2 regions of the Komagataeibacter sp. FNDCR2 genome follow, and region 2 is predicted to be linked to the other one. Evidence: predicted binding sites of a transcription regulator. Region 2 holds the regulator's gene; the other holds the start of a gene.
The links. The regulator HrcA, encoded in region 2, represses chaperone genes, less so after heat shock. The targets are predictions, from matches to a motif close to GTTNGCACTCNCNNNNNGNGAGTGCNAAC.
Positions count from the first base shown of each region.

Region 1 (9,769 bases), 670 kb from region 2:
GACTGGGTGCATTGGGCGGGCATGCGCTATTCTATGGCCACTGGACTTCCGGGGGAAGGCTCATGAGGATGGCCTCGGTATTTCCGCCCGTTTTCAGGCCGAAAATGGTGCCCCGGTCGTGCAGCAGGTTGAACTCCACATAGCGTCCGCGCCGTATGAGCTGCGCGGTGCGCTGTTCGGGTGTCCATGCTTCCATCATCCGGCCCCGCACGATGTCGGGATAGGTCTCGAGAAAGGCCAGGCCCACATCACGGGTGAACGCGAAATCCGCGTCGATGTCGCCGGTATCGAGCCGGTCATAGAAAATGCCCCCCAGCCCGCGCGGTTCATTGCGGTGGGGCAGGTAGAAATACTTGTCGCACCAGTCGCGGAAGCGGGGGTAATAGCCGGGGTCATGCTTTTCGCATGCCTGCCTGAACCCGGCATGGAAGCGTTCGCCGTCGCTGATCGCCTCGGCGCTTTCGGGGAACATGGGGGTGATGTCGCCGCCGCCGCCAAACCAGCCCTTCGTGGTGATGATCATGCGCGTATTGAAGTGCGCGGCGGGCACCAGAGGGCTGCACATATGGGCCACAAGGCTGATGCCGGTTGCGAAAAAGCGGGGATCCTCGGACGCGCCGGGAATCGAATCGCGAAAGCCGGGGCTGAATTCACCGCTTACGGTGGAAACGTTGACCCCCACCTTTTCAAACACCCGCCCGCGCATGAGGCTGATCACGCCCCCGCCGCCGGGGCTGCCGTCCTCGTTCGTGCGGTTCCATGGCGTGCGTTCGAAGCGGCCCGGCACGTCCTTGCCCGGCAGGGCCGGGGCATGGGCGGCGGCGGCTTCATCCTCGATCCGTTCAAAGGCCGCGCATATGCGGTCGCGCAGGGTTTCAAACCAGGTTCGGGCCGTGTCCTTCATGGCGTCATGGGCGACGGCGGTGCGGGTAATTGTCATGGTCTTGTCATTCTGCCCGTTCAGGTCATTCGCAATAAATATTACGGGTGCCCGTTTGTTCCGCCCATTGCAAGGCGGGTAGGGGGCGGATCGGCCCGTACTGCCACGCAGGGGTTGCCAGCGTCCGATAGTAACGCGAAAAGAGGGTCCGAATTGTGGCGGGGACAAGGTAGACATGCATAGGCGAGGTCATGAGCGTGACAACGCGCCCCGGATGCGCCCCGTACCGTCGCGTCCTGTATCGTCGCGCCCCGGCTCAGGCGCCGGGTCACGCCATGGCGTGGTGGCGTCCTGTGTCGTGGCGCTGGGCCTTCTGACCAGTGGCGGCGCGTGGGCGCGGGATTACCGGGAACCGCCCCGGCAGGTCTGGAGCTTTCAGGGGCCGCTGGGTCATTTCGACCTGGCCGCGGTCCAGCGGGGCTACACCGTCTATGCCCAGGTCTGTTCCGCCTGCCATGGGATGAAATCGGTCACGTACGGTGATCTGGCGGGGCTGGGGCTGAAGGAGGGCGATGTCAACGCCCTTGCGGCCAGCCACCATGTTCCCGCCGGAACGGACGCCAGCGGGCATCCGCTCTCGCGCCCGGCCAATCGCGATGACCACCTGCTTTCCCCCTATCCCGACGCGCGCATGGCGGCGGCGGCCAATCACGGGGTGGCGCCGCCCGACCAGTCGCGGCTGGCGGTGGTGCATCCCGGCGGCGTGGACCGGATTTACGCCTTCCTGACCGGCTATGGCGAGATGCCGCCCGCCGGCATGGCCGTGCCGCCGGGCCTGTCCTACAACCCCTATGCCGCGAACGGGCGCACCGCTATGCCGCCGCCGCTGCATGATGGCGGCGTTTCCTACCCCGATGGCACGCCCGCCACCGTTGCGCAGCAGGCGCGTGATGTCACCACCTTCCTGGCATGGGTCGCCTCCCCCCACCTGACCGAACGGCACCGGGTGGGCGTGGGGGCGGCCGTGTTCGTGGTGTTCCTGCTTGTCCTTTGCATTTTACTGAAACGGAGAACGTGGTCCAATGTCCCCTAACCCTGCCCCTGATGAGCGGATCGAGCCGGTTATCGGCCTGATCGGCGGTTCCGGCCTGTATGATATCGAAGGCCTTGAGGACAAGGAGTGGCGTACGGTCGAAACCCCGTGGGGCAGCCCGTCCGACCAGCTCCTGTTCGGCCGCCTGGATGGCGTGCGCTGCGTGTTCCTGCCCCGACATGGGCGCGGGCACCCGCTGCCGCCCTCGCGCCTGAATTACCGCGCCAATATCGACGCGCTCAAGCGGTCCGGCGTGACGGATATCGTGTCGCTCTCGGCGGTCGGTTCACTCAAGGAAGAACTGCCGCCGGGCCATTTCGTGGTGATCGACCAGTTCATCGACCGCTCTTTCGCGCGTGAGAAGAGCTTTTTCGATACGGGCTGCGTCGCCCATGTCGGCATGGCCGACCCGCTGTGCCCGCGCATTGGCGATGTGCTGGAAAGCCAGTGCCGGGAACTGGGGCTGGACGTGACCCGGGGCGGCACGTACCTGGTCATGGAGGGGCCGCAGTTCTCCACACGGGCGGAGAGCAATCTCTACCGCTCATGGGGCTGCTCGGTGGTGGGCATGACCAACATGCCCGAAGCCAAGCTCGCCCGGGAGGCCGAGATCTGTTACGCCACCGTCGCCATGGTCACGGATTACGACTGCTGGCACGACAGCCATGACAGCGTGACGGTGGATGCCGTGGTCAAGGTGATGCAGGAAAACGCCAGCCGTGCGCGTGCGCTGGTCCGTTCGGTCATTCCCCGTCTCGGCGCGCCGCGTGGGCCCTGTCACGCCGGGTGCGACCGGGCGCTGGAACATGCGCTGATCACCGCGCCCGCGAAACGCGACCCGGCGGTGCTGGCCCGGCTTGACGCCGTTGCGGGACGGGTGCTGCGCGGCTGATCCATAGCTCTTCACGCCGCCATCGTATGACATGATGGCGGCGGGAGGGCTCACAGCCAGTGTTCGAAAAAGCTCAGGCTGCGCTGCATGGCCAGCGTCGCCGCCGCCGCGTTGTAGGACGGGCGGTCGGTACAGCCAAAGCCATGATCCGCGCCTTCATAGGTGAAGATTTCGATATCCGCATGCGCGGCGCGGATGGCCTCGACATCATCAAGCGGGATATGGGCGTCATCCGCGCCGAAATGTAGCTGCACCGGGCAGTTGGGTGTCTGGCTGCGGGTCTCGGCAATGCCGCCGCCATACCAGGCCACCGCCGCCGCGAAGGTGTCCGTCCGGCATGCGGCTTCCCATGCCAGCTTGCCCCCCCAGCAGAAGCCGATGATGCCCGTTTTCTCGGTCGTCAGGCACCCGGCGGCGGCGACGAGATCCTTCAGTGCGTTGTCCTCGCCACCTTCGGCGCGCAGCTTCAGGCCTTCGTGCACGCCCGCGCTGTCATACGGCAGGACGGTGTCGCGCCGCACGCGGTCGAACAGGGCGGGGGCGATGACCTGATAGCCCTGTGCGGCAAGGGAATCGCAGACCGCGCGGATATAGGGCGTGATTCCGAAGATTTCCTGCACCACCACGACGGAACGCGCGGCGTCCGGCCGGCCGGCGCGGTAAGCGGAAAACGTATGCCCGTCAGCCGCGGTAACGGTTATGACTGCGCCCATGGCATTCCCTCCATTCTTTCTCTTGTTGTCGGCCAAGAATGATGCCGGATGGTTTTACGTCAACATGAAACCGCGTGGCGGCGAATTTTGAAGGTTCCCGCCGCCTGCGCCCACCCGGCGCGGACTCGGCGGGGCGTATGGCCATGCACTGGGGGCGAGGCTGGGCACTACTTTCATCATCCGAGGCGGCATTATTTTATAAATAATTGATATATAATGGAAAAGTAAGAAAAGGACGCCTCCACCACCGGGATGGCGGGATTTGGACGCTTTTCCCTTATCCGGTGTTCTTGACACCTGGGAAGGTGCTTCCTATCTGGTCATTAGCACTCTCACGAGGGGAGTGCTAACGCGATGCGGCCTGGCGCGCGCGCCAAACCGGTGGCGTTGCTTAATCAAGGGCGTTACCTTTTTTTATAGATGTGGAGCGATCCATCCATGACGAAATTTCGTCCCCTGCATGACCGCGTGGTCGTCCGTCGCCTCAAGAGCGAGGAAAAGACTGCAGGTGGTATCATCATCCCTGAGACCGCCAAGGAAAAGCCGATGGAAGGCGAGGTGATCTCGGTCGGACCGGGTGCCCGTAACGAGCAGGGCCAGCTTGTGGCCCTGGACGTCAAGGCGGGTGACCGCGTCCTGTTCGGCAAGTGGTCGGGCACGGAAGTGACGATCAACGGTGAAGAACTGCTGATCATGAAGGAAAGCGACATCATGGGCGTGGTCGCCTGACCCACCCCGCTTTCCCGACCGAGTGACATTTAAGAAAACCTTCCCTACCGGAGAAAAGAAAAATGGCAGCCAAGGACGTAAAGTTCGGCGGTGAAGCCCGCCAGCGCATGCTGCGTGGCGTTGATATCCTTGCGGACGCGGTCAAGGTGACCCTGGGGCCCAAGGGCCGCAATGTCGTGCTCGACAAGAGCTTCGGCGCGCCGCGCATCACGAAGGACGGTGTCTCCGTCGCCAAGGAAATCGAACTGGCTGACAAGTTCGAGAACATGGGCGCGCAGATGGTCCGTGAAGTCGCCTCCAAGACCAACGACGTCGCGGGCGACGGCACCACCACCGCCACCGTGCTGGCCCAGGCCATCGTGCGCGAAGGCGCCAAGGCCGTTGCCGCCGGCATGAACCCGATGGACCTCAAGCGCGGCATCGACAAGGCGGTTGGCGTTGTCATCGAAGAGCTGAAGAAGAACGCGAAGAAGATCACGACCCCGGCCGAAACGGCGCAGGTCGGCACGATTTCCGCCAATGGCGAAAAGGAAATCGGCGAGATGATCTCGCAGGCCATGCAGAAGGTCGGCTCCGAGGGCGTCATCACGGTGGAAGAGGCCAAGGGCCTGCACACCGAGCTGGACGTGGTCGAGGGCATGCAGTTCGACCGTGGCTACATCTCCCCGTATTTCGTGACGAATGCGGAAAAGATGACCGTCGATCTGGACAGCCCCTACATCCTGATCCACGAAAAGAAGCTGTCCTCGCTGCAGCCGATCCTGCCGCTGCTTGAGGCGGTCGTGCAGTCCGGCCGTCCGCTGCTGATCATCGCCGAAGACGTCGATGGCGAAGCGCTGGCGACGCTGGTGGTCAACAAGCTGCGTGGTGGCCTGAAGATCGCCGCCGTCAAGGCGCCGGGCTTCGGTGACCGTCGCAAGGCGATGCTGGAAGATATCGCGATCCTGTCCGGTGGCCAGGTTATCAGCGAAGATCTGGGCATCAAGCTCGAGAGCGTCACGCTCGACATGCTGGGCACCGCCAAGAAGGTGCACATCAACAAGGAAAACACCACGATCGTCGAAGGCGCTGGCGACAGCGCGGGCATCAAGGCCCGTTGCAGCCAGATCCGTGCGCAGATCGAGGAAACCACCTCCGATTACGATCGCGAGAAGATGCAGGAACGCCTGGCCAAGCTGGCGGGTGGTGTTGCCGTGATCCGCGTCGGTGGGTCCACCGAGATCGAGGTGAAGGAACGCAAGGACCGCGTTGACGACGCCCTGCACGCCACGCGCGCGGCGGTTGAGGAAGGCATCGTTCCCGGTGGTGGCACGGCGCTGGCACGCGCTTCGACCCAGCTTGGCGGCCTGCACTTCCATAACGATGACCAGCGCGTCGGCGCCGAGATCATCCGCAAGGCCCTGCAGGCGCCGCTGCGCCAGATCGCCCACAACGCGGGTGAAGATGGTGCGGTCATCGCGGGCAAGGTTCTGGAAAACAGCACCTACACCTTCGGTTTCGACGCCCAGATCGGGGATTACAAGGATCTGGTCGAAGCCGGGATCATCGACCCGATGAAGGTTGTCCGCACCGCGCTGCAGGATGCGGCGTCGGTTGCCGGCCTGCTGATCACCACCGAAGCGATGGTGGCGGAGCGTCCGGAAAAGAAGGCCCCGCCGATGCCCGAAGGTGGCATGGGTGGTATGGGCGGCATGGGCGGCATGGATTTCTGATCCAGCCGGGCATACGCCACGAAAAAGGGGGGAAGGGCCACGGGTCCTTCCCCCTTTTTTTATGCCCGTTTCATGTCCGATGGTGCAGATGTGAGAACGCGGATGTCGGGATTATTTGACACGGACGCCCATTTCATGCTGCCCCTATGGTGCACGAACGACGTGAAAGCGGCAGGGTGTTTTCCGGATGCCCCGTTTTTTTCATCGCCGTAAAGGCACGCGCCCGGATTCCCGGTATTAGGACCGGGAAGGATGGCGCTGGAGAAGAGACTGGCTATGGCTACCGGAAAAGTAAAATGGTTCAATGCAACCAAGGGTTTTGGCTTCATCATGCCTGATGATGGCGGCAAGGACGTGTTTGTGCACATTACCGCCGTGCAGGCGGCGGGCCTGCGTGGCCTGAACGAGGACCAGGCGGTCAGCTATGACATCGCCATGGAGCGTGGCAAGGCCGCCGCGACCAACCTCAAGGCGCTCTGACGTCTCTCCCGCTTCAGGGGGTAAGGTCGGGGAGCAGTCAGGAAAGCTGGCTGGCGGGGGTGTCCTGCGCATGCAGGAAGCCCGTGATCTCCCGCGCCGCCGCGCTCAGGCTAAGGCGGCGGACCATTACCCCCTCGGGAAAAGCCGACAGCAGGCGTGACGGGGTGCGCCGGTCCAGCAGGACGAACACGCCCCTGTCCTGTCGGCTGCGGATCAGGCGACCGAACGCCTGGCGCAGGCGCAGGCGGGCGATCATGTCGTCATAACGCCCCGGTGCGCCACCGGACAGGTGAATCCGCCGCTCCCGGTGCAGGATGTCGGGACGTGGCCATGGCACGCGCTCGAATGCGACAAGCCGCAGCGCGTCACCGGGCACATCCACCCCATCACGCATGGCGTCGGTTCCCAGCAGGCAGGCATTGCGCTCGCTGCGCAGGATGTCCACCAGCGTCGCGTTATCCATCGGGTCCACATGCTGGGCGAACAGCGGCAGGTCCGCGGCTTCCAGTGGGGTGACGATGCGCCTGTACACTTCCCTCAGCCGCGATATGGCCGTGAACAGCCCCAGCGCCCCGCCGCCCGACGCCATGAACAGCGTGCGGTAGGCCCCGGCCAGCGCCGCCGGGTCATCATGCGCCACATCATTGATGATGTACGCCCGGCTCTGCGCGGCGTAGTCGAACGGGCTGGGAAAGGACGCACGGATGGCGGGTGAGGGCAGGTGGATCGCGCCTGACCGGGCCTCCGCCGCGTCCCATGCGCGCTCGGCGCTGTCATGGGTATTATCCTCTCCCGTTTCATCACGCAGGGTGGCCGATGTAATCAGCACGCCGTGCGCGGGGGCGGCCAGCACGCTGGCGAACGGAATGGTGGGGTCAAGCCAGTGGCGGTACAGCCCGACATCGCGCTCCCCGGGGTTCTGGCCCTCGCGCCGGTCCATGCGGATATAATCGATATATTGCGGGGTCGCCCCATCGGGCGGCGTGTCATCCGCCCGCATGCCGCCCAGCATGGGGCACCAGCCATCCACCCGTGCCAGCGCGCGGCGGCGGATGGAGCGGATGGCGGCGGCAATCCGTTCGCGCATGGGGGTGTCCAGCCATTCGGCCTCGGTATCCAGCGCCTCATCCAGTCGCGCCACCAGCGTACGCAATGGTTCGGCCAGGCGGCGCAGCGCCCGTTCCAGCCCCTGCGCCGCCAGGTGCAGCGATTCAGGCATGGGGTGAAGGTCGCATTCACTGTCGCCGCCCCGGCGTTGCCCGCCTTCGGGGCTGCCCTGCGTGCGGGCCAGCACCTGCTGGCGCAGTTCGTGCAGCAGCAGTTCGGTGGGATTGGACAGCACCGGCTCATCCGCCACCACAGGCGTACCGGCCTGCTGGCCATGGACAGGGTCATGCGCGGCGAGGCGGGCCGACCAGCCGGGTGCCGGCAGGGCGCGGGCGGCCATGAGCGCGGTGTCGAGCGGGATTTCGATGCGCGGAATATGGACCAGAAGATCTTCAAGCCGCCTGCGCAGCCCGCGTGCGCGTGAACGCGCGCCTTCCGCGCCAAGCAGCCAGCGGCGCAGTTCCGCCGCCTCCAGCCCCGACAGTTCCAGCGCGAAGGCGCTGTCGGCCGACTGCGCGATATGATGGCCTTCATCCATGATGTAGCGGGTGGGCGTATGATCCTCGTTGCTGGTGTCCGAGCCATCCAGCGCGTGCCATGCCGCCTGCGACATGACCAGCGCATGATTGGCAATGACCAGATCCGCTGTCCTGGCGCGGCGGATGGAATGTTCCACCAGGCACTGCTGGTAATGCGGGCACGCGCCATGAATGCATTCGCCGCGCCGGTCGGCGATTCCGGTCAGCAGCCCACGGCCGAACAGGTCGCCAAACCAGCCCGGCAGGTCACCGCCCGACAGGTCGCCATCATGCGTATGGGCCGCCCACAGGGCTATGAGCGCCAGCCCGATCAGGCTGCCATCCGCCGCCTGCCCGCGTGAGAGGGCGATGTTCACGCTCTCCTCCATGTTGAGCAGGCACAGGTAATTCTCCCGCCCCTTGCGCACCACCACATGGCTGCGGCGCTGGGCGGGATCGGGAAACAGCCGGGCGAGTTCGGATTCAATCTGGCGTTGCAGGTGGCGGGTATAGGTACTGATCCAGACCGCCCCCCCGTTGCGGTGCGACCAGATGCTGGCGGGCGCGATATAGCCAAGGGTCTTGCCCGTGCCGGTACCGGCCTCCGCCAGCACCATATGCGGGTCGCCCTGGGTTGTGCGGGGGGCGAAGGCCTGGGCCGCGACGTGGCTGAAGGCCTCCTGCGCGGGGCGGTGTTCGGCCCCGTCACCCAGGATGGTGCGCAGGTGGGCGCGGGCTTCCTCTCCCGTTACCGGCTGCGCGGCGGGCGCGGGCCGGGGGGCGGTGTCTTCCCATCTGGGCAGGCGGGCCCAGACCTTCAGGGCCTCGTTGGGCTGCACCATGCCCGCGGGCAGCCTGTCGGCGCCGTCCAGTCCCAGCGCCGCGCAGACCGAAGGCCCCCATGCCCATCCCGCCTGCCGCATGCGCCATGCCAGCGCGGCCTTTATGCCGCCTTCGGGCGTGTTGCGGCCGCGCGAGATGCGGCGCAGCATCTCGAACGCCAGATCGGGCAGCAGGTCGGCCTCCGGCCGGTCCAGCCTGTGTTCGGCAATGCCCAGCGTCATGCCCAGCCCGCGCGCCGTGGGCGGCGTGCCCTGCGCGGGCAGGGCGAAGGCGAACAGTTCCAGCAGGTCCAGCCATGGGCAGGGGCGTGGCGGGGGCGGCAGGTCAAGCCTGCGTGCGGTGGCGGGCGCGTGAATGACCATGAGCGCGGGCCATTGCGGCAGTTCGCGCCGTATGTCCGCCGCTGTCATGGACACGATCTCCCCTTCCGGGGTCAGGACCGACCAGGCGCCGTGGCGGGGAATGATCGCCGGTGCGCTGTCCGGCAGGGGCGGGGTGTCTGGCATGTCGGTACATGATATAGGGTAAGTGGGCGTCTGTCGCCCGCCGCGTGTCATGTCATTCCCGTTGCCGCGCCCCGTGGTGTGGAATAGGATGGATTGACCCGCGTCATTCCTGCCCATAGCTTGCCGGTCCATGTCAGAACAGCATCGTCCCCTTATCTCTCCCCTTCCCAAATCCTGGCCGTTCGAGGAAGCCGCCAAGCTGTCCGCGCATGTCGGCGCGCGCGCGGTGACGGCGGAACGGCCCGTGCTGCTGGAAACCGGATATGGCCCGTCGGGCCTGCCCCATATCGGCACGT
Region 1 covers NZ_JAIWOU010000001.1:2,752,377-2,762,145, forward strand. Annotated here, with positions in the region: gene hemF (oxygen-dependent coproporphyrinogen oxidase) at 32-940, opposite strand; gene LDL28_RS13055 (cytochrome c1) at 1,116-1,973, shown strand; gene LDL28_RS13060 (S-methyl-5'-thioadenosine phosphorylase) at 1,963-2,865, shown strand; gene LDL28_RS13065 (dienelactone hydrolase family protein) at 2,916-3,578, opposite strand; gene groES (co-chaperone GroES) at 4,017-4,307, shown strand; gene groL (chaperonin GroEL) at 4,370-6,019, shown strand; gene LDL28_RS13080 (cold-shock protein) at 6,296-6,499, shown strand; gene LDL28_RS13085 (ATP-dependent DNA helicase) at 6,537-9,473, opposite strand; gene LDL28_RS13090 (lysine--tRNA ligase) at 9,604-9,769, shown strand, end outside.
Region 1: a site for HrcA is predicted at 3,901-3,929, ahead of groES (co-chaperone GroES). Genes of this name have one in related genera too.

Region 2 (9,769 bases):
GGACCAGCCGGTGCACGCCCGCCTCGGTCTTGAGCCAGCCATAGGCGTTGGGGCCGGAAACCTGGATGGTGGCGGACTTGATGCCGGCCTGCTCGCCCTCCGAGCTTTCCATCATCGTGACCTTGTAGCCATGCTGCTCGGCCCAGCGGGTGTACATGCGCAGCAGCATCTCCGCCCAGTCCTGCGCCTCCGTCCCGCCTGCGCCCGCATTGACTTCCAGATAGCAGTCATTGCTGTCCGCCTCACCCGAAAGCAGGCTTTCCGTCTCACGGCGCTTGGCTTCTTCCGCCAGGGCCCGCAGCGCGCCGACCGCCTCGGCCACGACGGCCTCGTCGCCTTCCATCTCCGCCAGTTCAACCAGTTCGAGCGTATCGTTCACATCGGTTTCAAGCCGCTGCACGCCCTCGATCTGGTTGGCCAGCATCGTACGCTCGCGCATGAGTTTCTGCGCGGCTTCCGAATCGTTCCACAGTTCGGGGTCTTCGGCCCGGTTGTTCAGTTCCGCGAGGCGGTCGATTGCGACATCCCAGTCAAAGATGCCTCCTCAGCAGCGCCACCGACTGCTTGATCTGGTCGTTCAGGGCCTCTGTCTCGGCGGACATGGGCTTGCTCCTTGGTCAACGGTAAACTGTTCGGGCATGCACGCCGTCATGCCCGGCAATGGGCGTCAATACAGCCCGCCCATGCCGATGTCACCCCCGGAAACGGGGGCCACGACCGGACCGGACGGGACCACGGGCTGCCCCGCCGAGGTCGCCCCCGCGACAGGGGCGGCGGGATTGCCGGGGCTGGCCGCCATGTCATTCTCGGAATCAGGCATGTTCTCGGCCCCGGTATCCGCCGCGGTCAGCGCCGTGCCGGACCCCGCCCCCAGATCGACGCTCACGCCGGGCGCCTGGCCTGGCTTGAAGGCATCGATCGCCATGCCCATGCCCGTATCGTAACGGGCAAGCTGCACGCCTTCGGGCACGGGAAAGTCAAGACGCGGGCGGTCGGCCAGCGCCACCTTCATCACCTGGTTCCAGATCGGACCGGCAATGACGCCACCCGTCTCGTTCTTGCCCAGAGATTGCGGGGTATCATACCCGATCCACACCACCGTCACCAGATCGGGGGAGAAACCGGCAAACCATGCATCATTGAAATCCTGGCTGGTGCCGGTCTTGCCCGCGATGGGGCGGTCGATGCCCGCGCCCGCATGCACGCCGGTGCCCCGGCGCACGACATCCTGCATCATCGTCACGATCTGGCTGGCGCTGGCGGCGGAGACGACCTGCGGGCGGGTATCGGCCATCTGCGGCCCGGTCGCGGGGGCGCCGTCGGGCTGCCATGCCAGTCCCTCGGGCCGCCACAGGACGTTGCCATTGCGGTCCTTGATGTCGTCAATCAGGGTGGGCGTCACCAGCCGGCCGCCATTGGCGATGGTGGCATAGGCCCCGGCCTCGCGCATTACGGTGGTTTCCACCGCGCCCAGGGCCGCGGGCAGCACCAGCGGCATGGAGTGGACAAGGCCAAGGCTCTGCGCCAGACCAGCCACGGGTTTCATGCCGATCTGGGCGGCGAGGCGGATCGTGACGAGATTGCGCGATTCACGCAGCGCGTCATGCAGCGTGGTGGGGCCCCAGAAATCCTTTTCATAGTTATTGGGGTGCCATTCGCCGTAGCTTACAGGTGAATCATCGAATTTCTGGGACGGCGAAATCCCGTTTTCCATCGCCGCCAGATAGACGAACGGCTTGAACGACGAACCCGGCTGGCGCGCCGCCTGTGTCGCGCGGTTGAACTGCGAGGCCTTGAACGACCACCCCCCCACCATCGCCACGACGCGCCCGGTGCGGACATCGACGCTGGCCAGCGCACCCTCCACCTGCGGCACCTGCCGCACGGCCACGCCGCCGCCAGCGGCCAGCGGCTCGATCATGATGACATCGCCGGTCTGGAAGCCCTTGCCCGTATGCATCCACGCACGCTCGCGCGCGGGCAGTTCCCCCGTATGGGGCACGGCGGGATCATGCCCTTCCAGCCAGCCCACGCGGCCCGTGGCGGCGGACAGCACCACCGCCACGCGCCACTGTTCCAGCATGGCGGGCGGCGGCGTTACATGCGCAAGCATGCCCGCCCAGTCCCCGCCCACGTCGGCCGCGTCGATATGCGTGAACGCGCCGCGCCAGCCGCCATGCGCGCGGTCATAGCGCATCAGGCCCTCGCGCAGCGCCGTGGTGGCCGCCTGCTGCAGGTGGGAATCAAGCGATGTATGGACCGAAAGCCCCCCTTCCATCGTGGTGCCGATGCCGTAGCGTTCGATCAGTTCGCGGCGGACTTCCTCGGCAAACCATTCGGAGCCGGGCACCGGGCCGGGGCGGGTGAAATTGGCCGGGACCAGCGGTTCCTGCTGGGCGGCGCGCGCTTCCTCGGGGGTGATGTCGTGCAGGTCGGCCATACGGTCCAGCACCCAGTTGCGCCGGTTGGTCGCCGCCTGCACGAAGCGGTGCGGGTTATAGTTGGTGGGCGATTTGGGCAGCGCGCCCAGAAAGGCGGCCTCGGCATTGTCAAGCTGGTCGAGCGGCTTGTTGAAATAGGTCTGCGCCGCGGCGCCGATACCGTAGGCGCCTTCGCCCAGATAGATCTCGTTGAGGTAGATTTCGAGAATCTGTTCCTTGCCCAGCGTCTGCTCCAGCCGCATCGCCAGCAGGGCTTCCTTGATCTTGCGGTCCATCGACACCGCATTCGAGCCGAGCAGCATGATGCGCGCGACCTGCTGCGTGATGGTGGACGCCCCGATGGGGCGGTGCTTGGTGCCGTGCATCATCATGTCGGTCACGCCCGCGCGCAGGATCGCCAGCGGATCGACCCCGCCATGGGTGAAGAATTTCTGGTCCTCGGCGGCAAGGAAGGCGCTGCGCACGCGCACGGGAATGGCGCTGTAGGGCACGAATATGCGGCGCTCGGCCGCCAGTTCGGCCATGACCTGATCCTCACCGGAATACAGGCGGCTCATCACCGGCGGCTGGTAGGTGCGCAGGCCATCGACAGTGGGCAGGCCCTCGCTCAGGCGTTCATATTCGCGCCACGCCACCACGCCCCCCACGCCGCCGCCCAGCAGCACCACGGCCAGCGTGGTGCCGGCCAGCCAGCGCACCATCCGGTAGCGGGGACGACGGGGGCCACCAGCACCCGACCGGGAGGGTTCATCCATCCGGCCATCGCGGCCTGATCCGTCAGCAAGCGTCATCCGGTATCCAGTAGGGAAAGAAAAGGGCCGTTCTGTGTCGAAGTCCCCTGTCTAGCATTGTCCGCCACCGCCGTCGCCCCTGATCCTGCCCCGCGCGTATCCGAAACCTGTGGAGACGTTTTGGGAAAGCTTTTTTCCAGAGGGCTCCGCAAAGACGCCGCCTTTAAAAAAAAAGGCGGCACCCAAAAAGTTTTATTCTTTTTTTATCAAAAGTTTATGGTCATTCAGCTTCTTAACGTCTTCCCGCGCCCACATTGTTCTGGCGGGCCCATTCGGCGCGGCCATCGTTATCAAGCTGGCGGAATTCCTCGTCACTCAGCACGATCTGGGCGGCGGCGGCGTTGTCGGCCACATGGTCCGGGTTGCCCGTACCGGGAATGGGCAGCATCACCGGCGCGCGGCGCAGCAGCCACGCAAGGGCGATCTGGCCGGGCTGGACACCCTTCTCGCGCGCCAGACGGGTCAGCAGCGTATCCCCCCTGGTCAGGCCACCGGCGGCAAGCGGCGCCCATGGGATGAAGCCGATATTCTCCCGCGTGCAGTAATCCAGCACATCTTCCGAATAACGGTTGACGAGGTTGAAACGGTTCTGGACCGTGGCGACGGGAAAATAGAGCCGCGCGCGCTCGACCATCTCCACGGTGACCTCCGACAGCCCGACATGGCGGATCAGCCCCTGCGCGCGCATGGTGGCGATCGCCTCGAACTGCTGTTCGGGCGTGCAGTCGGCCCCCACGCGGTGCAGTTGCCACAGATCGATGCGTTCGACACCCAGCCTGCGCATGCTCATCAGCACGCACTGGCGCAGATAGTCGGGATTACCCACCGGCTTCCAGATATTGGGTCCATGCCGCGTATGGCCGCCCTTGGTGGCGATGATGGTGTCGGGATAGGGATGCAGCGCCTCGCGGATCAGGTCCTCGCTGACGAAGGGCCCGTAAGCATCCGCCGTATCGACAAGATTGATGCCCAGTTCGGGCAGGCGGCGCAGGGTGGCCAGCGCTGCGGCACGATCGGGGGGATCGCCCCATATGCCGGGCCCGGTAATCCGCATGGCCCCGAACCCCAGCCGCGTGACCTCCAGGTCACCGCCGATCATGAACGATCCGGACCGCCTTGCATCGGGTGTGGGCATGTCATTTTCCTTCCAGCTTCAGGCGCGCCGGGGGCCGGACCGCATGCCGGGCCGGGCGCGCCACTGCCATACCGGCGCCATCGCGGGCGCCCTCCATACGGCAACATCTCCATACGGAAATATAATGACATGCGGTAAAGCGCGGTTGCATGCCCACGGCGCATTTCAGCCCAGCATGCGGCCGATCACCCGCGCGGTATAATCCACAACCGGAATGATGCGGGCATAGTTGATGCGGGTTGGCCCGATCACGCCAATCGCCCCCACGATGCGGTTGCTGTCCGTCCGCGCGGGCGCGACCACGACCGACATGCCCGCCATGCCGAACAGCCCGCTTTCCGCGCCGATGAAAATGCGCACCCCCTCGGACTCACGGGCCAGATCGAGCAGGCGCAGCATGGTTTCCTGCGTTTCCAGCCGCTCGAACAGCATCTGGATGGTGGTCAGGCGCTCGATCTCGGTCACATCGGCCAGCAGGCGGCCCTGCCCGCGAATGAACAGCGTGCCGCCGCGCTCATCCGCCCCGCTCCATGTGGCAAGGCCGCTGGCCACGACTTCCGCCGTCAGGTGATCGAGTTCATTGCGGTTGGCGGTCATGTCGTTGCTGACCGTCTCGCGCAGGCGGTCAAGGGTCTGGCCGGACAGGTGGGCGTTGAGGTAATTGCCCGCCTCCACCAGCGCGGAAGGCGGCAGACCCACGGGCGTCTCGATCACGCGGTTTTCCACCTGCCCGTCCGCGCTGACCAGAACCACCAGCGCGCGGCCCGGGCCCAGCGCCACGAATTCGATATGCTTGATGGTGGAACTGTCGCTCTTGGGGGCCATGACCAGCCCCGCGGCCGAAGACAGGCCCGACAGCATGGAAGACGCCTGCGCCAGCATGTCCTCCAGCGAACGGCCCTTTACATCCAGCGTGCCCGAGATGCTCTCGCGTTCCTCCTCGCTCAGGCTGCCGAACTGGAGCAGGCCATCGACAAACAGCCGGACCCCCTTTTCCGTCGGCAGGCGACCGGCGGAGGCATGGGGCGAGAACAGCAGCCCCGCATCGGTCAGGTCCGCCATGACATTGCGAATCGTCGCGGGCGAAAGCGACAGCGGCAGGCGCTGCGACAGCGTGCGCGACCCCATGGGTTCGCCCGTTTCGACATACTGTTCCACGATCTCGTGCAGGATCGCGGCGGAACGGGCGTCCAGTCCCGATAACAGGGCGGGCCGTGATGCCGGGGATCGGGTTTCCATCGCCATGCCTCCTGTACACAGTCATCTGCCCCGCGGAGAGCCCGCAGGCACGTCATTATAGCAGATCATTCCTTTCCCTGCCCACGCGGGACTGGCAATAGGAACGGGTTGCGGGTTATGCCGCCCCATCACAATGCGGAGTTAGCCCCCATGCGCCCATCGGGTCGTGCCATCGACGCCCTGCGTCCCGTCTCCATCCAGACCGGATTCGCCCGCCATGCGGAAGGTTCAGCCCTGATCCGCATGGGGGGGACCGAAGTCCTGTGCGCCGCCAGTATCGAAACCCGCGTGCCCCCGTTCCTGCGTGGCAAGGGCCAGGGCTGGGTCACGGCGGAATACGGCATGCTGCCCCGCGCGACCCATACCCGTGGCGGGCGCGAAGCCGCGAAAGGCAAACAGAGCGGCCGCACACAGGAAATCCAGCGCCTGATCGCGCGCTCCCTGCGCGCGGTGACGGATCTGAAGGCCATGGGCGAAATCTCGGTCACGGTGGACTGCGACGTGCTGAACGCCGATGGCGGCACGCGCTGCGCCGCCATTACCGGCGCATGGGTCGCGCTGCGTCTGGCGCTGGACAAGCTGGTGCGCGAGGGGGCGCTGGCCACACTCCCGCTCCGGGGGCAGGTGGCCGCCATTTCCTGCGGGCTGACGGGGGACGGGGCGGTCCTCGACCTTGATTACGCCGAAGACAGCACCGCCGGGGCCGACGCCAATTTTGTCCTGACCGCCGATGGCGGGATTGTCGAGATTCAGGGCACGGCGGAAAAAGACCCCTTTACCGAAGCCCAGTTCAACGCGCTGATGCGGCTGGCGCGCATGGGCACGGCGGAGCTGTTCCGCATCCAGACCACCACGGTCAAGCAGGCGCTCGCGGCATGAACACCCCCACCAACCGCCTGAGCCGTGGGGACACGCTGGTCCTCGCCACCCATAACCGGGGCAAGATTGCCGAATTCGCGGCCCTGCTGGCCGGGTATGGCATCCGTGTCGTATCGGCCGGTGAACTGTCCCTGCCCGAGCCGGAGGAAACGGCGGACAGCTTCACCGGCAATGCAGCACTCAAGGCGCTGGCGGCGGCACGGGCGGCCAACCTGCCCGCGCTGGCTGATGATTCGGGCTTCTGCGTCGCCGCGCTGGGGGGCGCGCCGGGCATTTTCTCGGCCCGCTGGGCAGGGCCGGAAAAGGATTATCCCGACGCCATGCGCCGTATCCATGACCGCATGGCAGACAATCCCGACCGCAGCGCCTGGTTTATCTCCGTCCTGTGCCTGGCCTGGCCCGATGGCCGCACCGAAAGCTTCGAGGGACGGATTGACGGGCATGTCATCTGGCCGCCACAGGGTGAAAACGGTCACGGTTATGACCCGATCTTCGCCCCCGGCACCGGCACGCGCAGCTTTGCCGATATGAGTGATGCGGAAAAGAACACCATAAGCCACCGCGCGCTGGCGTTCGCCCTGTTCCGGGAGCGCTGCCTGCCCGCCGCGAACTGAGCCGCATCCTGCGCCATCAGTAAAAAAAGGCTGGCATCCCTGCGGAGCCAGCCTTTTTTTGTCACTCCACCGGGGGGTCAGCGCCCGGTCATGATCCGTTCCACCAGTTCGCTCACGCTGGGCACGTAGCCATTGGCGTAAAGCGGATCGGTCGCGAAGCGCCACGCATTGGTGCCGCCGAACATGAGGTTATGGTCCATGACCTCATCCTGGTCCGGGCCATGGGCATGCGCCACCGCCTGGAGTGTTTTCTGGATGCAGTACGAACGCGGATCCGCCTTGTGCCCGTTGGAATAGGACGGGGGACGCTGCGACCAGTTGGAAAAGCGGCATTCCGACAGGCAGCCCATGCAGGCCCCCTGATCGGCCAGAATCTCACGCGCCTTTTCCGGGGTTACGAACACCAGCGTGTTATCCGGCGTGCGCATGGCCTCGGTATAGCCTTCGCCCATCCACAGCCGCGCGCGCTGCCCGTCGGTCGGGGTGACGTAAACCTGCCGCCCGCGCGCGCCGATGGCCAGCGCCATGGTGTGCGCGCCCAGTTCCTCGGGCGAGAAGGGAATCTGCCGCTCCGAACGCCCGCGCAGTTCGCCAAGGAAGGCGTTGTTCACGGCGGAGGAATAGAAACCCGTGGGCGAGAAGCGGTTCAGGAACACATCCCCCTTCTTCAGCGTCAGGAGGCGGCGCTTCCAGGAATCGGGAATGGGGCTTTCACGCGTCAGCAACGGACGGGTGCCGAACTGGAAAGCGATCGGCCCGAGTTCGGGATTGTCGATCCAGTCCTGCCATTCCTCCAGCCACCACACGCCACCGGCCATGATGATGGGCGTCTCATCCAGCCCGAAAGCCCGCATCTGCTTGCGCAGCGCCAGCACGCGGGGGAACGGGTCCTCCGGCGCCAGCGGGTTTTCGGTATTGGACAGGCCATTATGGCCACCCGCGCGCCAGGGGTCTTCGTACACCACCGCGCCCAGCAGGTCCGCCGCCTTGTGATAGGCCCGCCGCCACAGGGCGTTGAACGCCCGCGCGGAGGAAACGATGGGATAGTAGTGGATGCCAAACCGCGCCGCGATTTCGGACAGGCGGTACGGCATGCCCGCGCCGCAGGTCAGGCCCTGTATCAGCCCCGGCGCACCTTCCAGCACCCCGTTGATGACACGTTCCGCCCCACCCATTTCCCACAGGATATTGGCGTGGATACGTCCCCGCCCGCCCGCGATCTCATGGGCGATGCGCGCCTGGTCGATACCGCCGCGAATGGCGTAATCGACCAGTTCCTCGTGCCGTTCGCGCCGCGTCCTGCCGTGATATTCCTGCGGGATAACGTTGCCCTCGGCATCGTAGGAATCGGCATTCACGATCGAAACCGTGCCTGCCCCCCCGGCTGCGGCCCAGTGCCCGGCGGAGATGCCGGTTGAGATCGAGACGCCCTTCCCCCCCTCGACCAGGGGCAGAATATCCGTCCCACCCATTCGGATCGCATTGATCGGCTTCATCACCATTCCATCGTCATGTATCTGCCCGCGCGCAGGGGAAAAAACCCGCAGGCCCCCTGCGCGTCGGACCGTCTTATCGACCCGGCCGCCGCGTATCAGCGCGCGGCAGGCGCACGACCGGGCTTGGCGCCCACTGTCTCGGTAATGTCGGCGCCGGTTTCCTGATCGACCACGCGCATGGACAGCTTGACCTTGCCGCGATCGTCGAAGCCCAGAACCTTCACCTTCACCTCGTCCCCCTGCTTGACGACATCGGTCGTCTTGGAGACGCGGCCCTGCGCCAGTTCGGAGATGTGAACAAGACCGTCACGCGGGCCAAGGAAGTTCACGAACGCCCCGAAATCGGCGGTCTTCACCACCTTACCATTATAGATCTGGCCCACTTCGGGTTCGGCCACGATGCCACGGATCCGCTCGATGGCCTTTGTGGCCTGATCGTCGGAGGTCGCGGCGATCATGATCGTGCCGTCATCGTTGATATCGATCTTCGCACCCGAATATTCAACGATCTCACGAATGACTTTACCGCCCTGACCGATCACATCGCGGATTTTTTCCTTCGGCACGGAGATCGTGGTGATCTTCGGTGCGGAGGAGGACACATCCGAACGGCCTTCGGTCAGCGCCTTGGCCATCTCGCCCAGGATGTGCAGACGGCCCTGACGGGCCTGGCCCAGCGCGATCTTCATGATTTCAGGCGTGATGGACGTGATCTTGATGTCCATCTGCAGCGCGGTCACGCCCTGCTCGGTGCCAGCCACCTTGAAGTCCATGTCGCCCAGGTGATCCTCGTCGCCGAGGATGTCGGACAGCACGGCGAAATCGTCATCTTCCTTGATCAGGCCCATGGCGATACCGGCGACCGGGCGCTTGAGCGGAACGCCCGCGTCCATCAGCGCAAGCGAGGTGCCGCACACCGTGGCCATGGAGGAGGAGCCGTTGCTTTCCGTGATCTCGGAGACGACACGCATGGTGTACGGGAACGTATCCTTGCCCGGCAGCAGCGGGTGGATGGCGCGCCACGCCAGCTTGCCATGCCCGATTTCACGACGGCCCGGGGAACCCATGCGCCCGCACTCACCCACCGAGAAGGGGGGGAAGTTGTAGTGCAGCATGAAATTGGTGCGGTATTCGCCTTCCAGCGCGTCCACCACCTGCTCATCCTGCGCCGTGC
Region 2 covers NZ_JAIWOU010000001.1:2,083,517-2,093,285, reverse strand. Annotated here, with positions in the region: one part of gene prfB (peptide chain release factor 2) at 1-532, opposite strand, end outside; one part of gene prfB (peptide chain release factor 2) at 534-602, opposite strand; gene LDL28_RS09935 (penicillin-binding protein 1A) at 668-3,232, opposite strand; gene LDL28_RS09930 (aldo/keto reductase) at 3,465-4,367, opposite strand; gene hrcA (heat-inducible transcriptional repressor HrcA) at 4,533-5,612, opposite strand; gene rph (ribonuclease PH) at 5,757-6,485, shown strand; gene rdgB (RdgB/HAM1 family non-canonical purine NTP pyrophosphatase) at 6,482-7,099, shown strand; gene LDL28_RS09910 (nitronate monooxygenase family protein) at 7,177-8,595, opposite strand; gene pnp (polyribonucleotide nucleotidyltransferase) at 8,691-9,769, opposite strand, start outside.